One region of the Vagococcus penaei genome, then DNA from elsewhere that is predicted to be linked to it. Evidence: predicted binding sites of a transcription regulator. Region 1 holds the regulator's gene; the other holds the start of a gene.

Region 1 (3,438 bases):
CTCCAATTGCCTCATCTGTAATTTCAACATTATGGAATCGTTCATAGCGCTGACGTAACCCCTGTAACATGGTTGCTGTTTCTTCAGTTGTGGGTTCTTCAACTAATATTTTAGCAAACCGTCGTTCTAAAGCAGCATCTTTTTCAATATATTTTTGGTATTCATTGAGCGTTGTTGCTCCAATTGTTTGTAATTCACCACGCGCCAAGGCAGGTTTCATAATATTAGATGCATCAATTGCTCCTTCAGCACCACCAGCACCAATCATCGTATGTAATTCATCAATGAATAAAATAATATTACCTTCAGTACGAATTTCATCAATCATTTTTTTCATACGACCTTCAAATTCACCACGGTATTTAGTACCAGCGATAACTGTGCCCATATCTAACATCATTAAACGTTTGTTTAACATGTCTTGTGGTACTTCACCTGAGACAATTTTTTGAGCGAGACCTTCAACAATTGCCGTTTTACCGACACCAGGTTCACCAACTAAGACAGGATTGTTTTTAGTTCGACGTGATAAGACTTGTAATAACCGTTCGACTTCAATTTCACGACCGACTACGGGATCCAATTTTTGTCTCCGAGCCATCTCTGTCATATCACGTGCTAGAGAATTAAGCATTGGTGTTTGCTCATCACTATTAGCCTCTTTTTTAGGGCGTTTTTTAGCCATAGACGAGCCATCATTAGTCATGCCGATCCGTCTTAGCAACTCACTTTTAACACTTGGAATAAATAAGCCTTCTGTAACTAATAATTGTGTTGCCGAAATAATTTCATTATTCAACATAGCTAATAAAATATGTTCCGTTCCTATGCCTGTAGCATCTAATTTTTTGGATTCATCTTCAGCAAATTTTAAAATTTGTCTAGCACGTGGCGAATAAGGAACTAACTGATTTTCCGGAATTTCAGGTTGCTCATCAGAGCTATATGGAATGTCTTCAAAAATCATATCCAAAATTCGTTCATCATCTAAATCAAATAAACTTAAAACTTTACTAGCAATACCTTTTTTTTCTTTCGCTAAACCATATAAGATATGTTCGGTTCCAACCATATCTTGTTTAGTCAAACGGGCACATTCCTGTGCATATGATAAAACGTCTCTCACACGTTGCGTAAATAATTCATCTCTCATCCGGTTCACTCCTATCTTCATATCTTAAATGTTCCAATAATTCAAGCATCATTTGAGCCCTTAAAAAGCTACTATTATCTAATGCTAATAATCCTTTAGAATTTAATAATACAGAAAAAAATTTGTTTTTCTCGTGGACTAATCCATTCATGAATCGCCAACTGATCTAATAGCGCCCTTGCATCACTTTCAGTTAGCTCTGAACCAACTAAAGTTGTAAAATCTGTTAAATCATCACTGTTCGCTAACAATTCGATTTTAAAAATCCGAATATAGCCACCACCACCACGCTTACTTTCTACTTTATATCCTTTAGGAATAGTGAAACGAGTATTAATGACATAATTAATTTGCGAAGGTACACACTCAAAGCGCTCGGCAATTTCAGAGCGTCGAATCTCAATCTGATCCGATGCTTCTAATATCTTTTTTAAATACGACTCAATCATATCAGACATATTTCGATTATTCATTATTGCACCACCTTATTGACTATATCTGACCTTAATTATATCAGAATTAGTCAACAAGTTGATAGTATTTCGATCAATTAAATGAATTATGCGCAAGGTCTTATAACTAGCGATTAGGTACTAGTGTAAAACGTTTAAAAGCTTTATTCAAATAAAAAGATTAGAACTTTCCCTAGTCTTAATAATTTAATCACTTTTAATAATATACGCAATTAAGCTAAAATTTACGAAAAAATATGACGAGAGCTAACTAAAGCTCCCGTCATAAATCAAACTATTCAATTAGTAAAAACTATCAGTTCAAAATACAATAAAATTCTATTACATCATATCTGGTGATTGGATACCTAATAGTCTTAAACTTTCTTTAATAACTACAGATACTGAATAGACTAATGCTAAACGTGCCTCTTTTTGATCATCATCAACTAGGATTTTATGTTTTGAATAATATTTATTGAATTTTTGCGATAAATCAATAACATATTTTGCGATGACTGATGGCTCATATTTTACTGCAGCTTCTTCAACCTTACTTGGGAAATTATTTAAACTTTTTACAACTTCCCATGAATCAGGATCATTTAAAGTTAACACTTCTTTCTTACCATCATTGTGCCAATCAGATTTTCTTAAAATACTCTCACAACGTGAACGAGTATACTGAACGTAAGGGCCAGTTTCACCTTCAAATTGAATTACATCTTCCAAATTAAAATCAAATGAATTCATACGATCATTTTTTAAATCATGGAAAATAACAGAACCAATTCCGACTTGGTGTGCGACTTCATCTTTATTTTCTAAATCAGGATTTTTCTCTTCAATTTGTTGTCTAATTGAATCCACGGCTTCATTCAGAACTTCTTCAAGTAAAACAACTTTCCCCTTACGCGTTGATAATTTTTTCCCACCTTGCGTAATTAAGCCAAAAGGAATATGGTGAATATTTTTTGCCCAATCATAGCCCATTTCTGTTAAAACAGCTTTTAATTGTTTGAAATGAATCGATTGTTCATTACCAACCACGTATAAAGCTTGAACAAAATCATAGTTTTCAATTCGATACAAAGCTGATGCTAAATCACGAGTTAAGTAAAGTGTTGCTCCATCTGACTTACGAATTAAAGCCGGGTTTAAGTCATATTTTTCTAAATCAACAATGTCTGCACCTTTGTCTGGTTTCAATAAATTTTTCTCTTCTAATAAATCAATTACGCGATCCATTTTATCGTTGTAGAATGATTCACCATTATATGAATCAAACGTAATACCCAGCATATCGTAGATACGTTGGAATTCGCTTAATGATTCTGATCTAAACCATTCCCATAATGCAACTGCTTCTTCATCGCCGTCTTCTAATTTTTTAAACCATTCACGACCTTGTACTTCTAATTCGGGATCTTCTTCTGCTTCTTCATGGAATTGTACGTATAATTTTAGTAACTCTTGAATTGGATTAGCTTTAACGGCTTCTTCACTACCCCATTTTTTATAGCCAACAATTAGTTTACCAAATTGAGTTCCCCAGTCACCAATATAATTGATTTTAATGGGTGAATAACCAATTTTACTATAAATTTCCGAAATAGAATTTCCAATAACAGTCGAACGTAAGTGTCCCATTGAGATTGGTTTAGCGATATTTGGGGAAGATAAATCAATTGGTACATTTTTATTGTTCCCTTCATTACTATCACCATAATGCTCTTTTTCAGTCATGATAACATTTAAAACTTCATTAACAACAGGACCTTTTTCTAAAAAGAAATTCAAGTAACCACCAGCTGGTGCAACTTTTTCATAATG
Region 2 (3,438 bases), 770 kb from region 1:
TGGTGAAGGATTAAATGGTATGAGAAAAGTCATTGCGCAAAGAATGCACCATAGCTTACACCATACAGCACAATTAACCTTACAACGCAAAGCTGACATCACCGAGTTAATGACGTTCAGAAAAGAATTAAAAGTAAAAGCTGGAGATAGTCTAAACCGTCAGGCGTTAAGTATTAATACATTATTAATTAAAGCTGTCAGTTTGGCGCTACAAGATTATCCTGAAATGAACGCGTGGTATGATGGTCAGCAGCATACTTTAGTTGAAGGTGTTAGTGTTGGAGTAGCAGTTGCCGTAGATGATGGATTAGTGGTACCTGTGATTCAAAATGTTCATCAAAAATCATTGACACAAATTGGGTCAGATTTTAGCGAGGTAACATCACAAGCAATTGATGGTACATTAGCTGGAGATAAGTACACAGGTTCTACATTTACAATTACTAATTTAGGTAGTTTAGGCATTGAATACTTTACGCCTATCTTAAATACGCCAGAAGTAGGTATTTTAGGCATAGGCGCAACTAGTCGACGTCTTGATATAGATGAAGAACAGCAGTTAGTTATTCACCAAGAATTACCATTAAGTTTGACATTTGATCACCAAGTGATTGATGGTTCTCCTGCTGCTGAATTTTTACAGCGAGTGGTCTATTATTTAGAAAATCCATATGCTCTAATCGTATAAAAAAACACATCATGACTAATATCCCAGTCATGATGTGTTTTTAGTTGATTATAAAAAACAGCGACTAAATTTGATTAGTCGCTGTTTAATTAGATATATTTTCTTAGTTACTACCTTCTAATAAGGCAGTTAATTCAGCCTCACTAATTTTTTGATCAAATACTTGATCACCAACAATCATTGTTGGAATAAAGAATACACCATTTTCTTTTGCTTCAAGTGCAATTTTCTTAGACAATTCTTCAGTTGCGGGATTATGAGTAAAGCCAAGTTTATCAACAGCATAATTTGCTACTTCGTCTAATGAATCTAAACTACCCCATTCGCTTTGGGTTGCATAAATTTTAGTGATAGCAGCTTTGGCTGTGTTGTCATTTGGTACATGATGATGCATTACGTTACCAGATTGTAGTGATTCCTTGTCTTTATCAAATAATTTAATCACTTGTTTGACTTTACCGTTTGCCACATATTGATCAATTAATTGACTACGTTCATCCCACCATTGTTTACAGAACGGGCAACGTAAGTTAATGTATTCAACGATTGTAATCGGAGCATTTTCATCTCCAAATACTAATCCTAGTGAATTATCAATTTTTTTAGTGTCTACTTCAGTCATACTCATATATCCACACTCCTTAAATGATTTATTTACTTAAGCTTGAACTATTTTCCATGATACCGTCAATTAAACCGTACTCTTTTGCATCTTCTGCTGTCATGAAGTTATCACGGTCAGTATCTTTTTCAATAATTTCAATTGGTTGGCCAGTATTTTTAGCAAGAATGTTGTTTAAACGTTCTCTTGTTTTTAAAATATGGCGTGCCGCAATTTCAATTTCAGTTGCTTGACCTTGAGCGCCACCAAGTGGTTGGTGAATCATCACTTCAGCATTTGGCAAAGCAAAACGTTTCCCTTTAGCACCAGAAGATAATAAGAAGCTACCCATTGATGCAGCCATTCCAAGAACGATTGTTTGGACATCCGATTTGATAAAATTCATCGTATCATAAATTGCTAAACCAGCCGAGACACTACCACCTGGTGAATTAATGTATAAATAGATGTCTTTTTCTGGATCTTGTGCTTCTAAAAATAAAAGTTGTGCAATCACAGAGTTTGCCACATTATCATCAATAGGTCCGCTAAGCATGATAATTCGGTCTTTCAATAATCTTGAATAGATATCATAAGCACGTTCGCCTCTAGACGATTGCTCGATAACTGTTGGGATAAGGTTCATTTAACATTCCTCCTAATATGGTTTACTACCAATACACTATATTCTAACATAAAAAAGTTTAAGTACCTACCATCAAGTTTACTTAATTGGTCAATAAAGGTCAATAGTTTTGTTTGTTAAATAAAATGTTTCTACAAAGCTACAAAATGAAAAAAACTCTTTGACTTAGTTAGTCGAAAGAGTTTTTTGATTTAAATTAATAAATTTAATGGATAACTTTTTTAGTTACTATAGATATGTTACAATCATCAATGAAAACGCGTCCTAAGGGAATCGAACCCCTGTCTCAAGAACCGGAATCTTGTGTGATATCCACTACACTAAGGACGCAATACTCTATTATTCTACCAAAATAAAAAAAAATAGCAAGAGTAAATGAAAGGAAATGATAAGTATGCGTTTTGAACAACATTTGTCGCAACAACAAAAACAAACTCAAAAATTAGCGATGACGCAACAATTACAACAATCAATCAAAATGCTTCAATTTAGCACGCCAGAATTATTATCCTTTTTAGAAAATAAATCATTAGAAAATCCTTTGCTCGAAGTAAGCACACAGATTGATGACGATGATAGTTCTGCTTATAGTCGTGTATCTAGTAGTGGGGACAGTACACAAGATTGGTTAAGCCAGTTACCTAGTACAGAAGAATCATTATTTGAATATGTCATTGAGCAAATCCATTTGAATTATCGGGATACTTATTTGCGACAATTAACATTATATCTTGTTGAATTTTTAGATGTTAATGGCTATTTAACGATTACATTAGAACAAGCAATGGAGCAAACACAAGCGAGTTATATCGAGTTACTTGATGCTCTACGTTTATTACAAGTTCTTGATCCTGCTGGTATTGGTGCAAGAAACCTTCAAGAGTGTTTGATGTTACAAACTGAACGCGATGACCAAGCGCCAGTTCTGACTTATATTATTTTAGAAGAATTTTTTGAAGAACTAGCCGATCGTAAGTGGCCGGTGATTGAAAAAGCTTTGGATACTACGTTAATTGATATACAAGAGGTTTTTGATTATGTTCAACGTTTATCTCCATTTCCAGGGGCACGCTTTGGCTCAATATCTGATGCTTATATTATCCCCGATTTAATGGTTCGACAAACAGAAAGTGGACTGAGTATTCAATCGACTAAGCAAGGCATGCCAAAGGTCACGTTTCAAGAGAATTACTTTAAACGAATGTCTGCGACGGGAGATCCAGAGGTTAAAAATTATTTAGCTGATCGAAAAAAAGAATTTGAGTGGATTCAAAGTGGTGTTGACTATCGTGGTGATACTATTTTGAGAATTGGTGAAGTAATTGTTAAAAAGCAGCATCAGTTCTTTTTAGATACAACACATCCATTAGTACCGATGTTAATGAAAGATGTTGCGACGGAGTTGGATATTCATGAATCAACTGTCAGTCGCTGTGTTAATGGTAAATATCTTCAAACTGAATTTGGCGTCTATGAATTGAAAACATTCTTTGGTGTATCGTT

Evidence for each region. Region 1 encodes CtsR, which represses protease genes until heat stress. Its sites were predicted from a motif close to TTGGTCAAAAAAGGTCAAANA; they were not measured.
Region 2: clpP (ATP-dependent Clp endopeptidase proteolytic subunit ClpP) is a predicted target of CtsR. The motif match lies at 2,022-2,042, and genes of this name have one in related genera.

What each region holds. Positions count from the first base shown of each region.
Region 1 covers NZ_CP019609.1:1,440,832-1,444,269, reverse strand. Annotated here, with positions in the region: gene BW732_RS06905 (ATP-dependent Clp protease ATP-binding subunit) at 1-1,153, opposite strand, end outside; gene BW732_RS06900 (CtsR family transcriptional regulator) at 1,249-1,626, opposite strand; gene argS (arginine--tRNA ligase) at 1,948-3,438, opposite strand, start outside.
Region 2 covers NZ_CP019609.1:671,827-675,264, reverse strand. Annotated here, with positions in the region: gene BW732_RS03230 (dihydrolipoamide acetyltransferase family protein) at 1-688, shown strand, start outside; gene BW732_RS03225 (thioredoxin domain-containing protein) at 792-1,316, opposite strand; gene clpP (ATP-dependent Clp endopeptidase proteolytic subunit ClpP) at 1,339-1,935, opposite strand; tRNA gene BW732_RS03215 (tRNA-Arg) at 2,194-2,265, opposite strand; gene rpoN (RNA polymerase factor sigma-54) at 2,330-3,438, shown strand, end outside.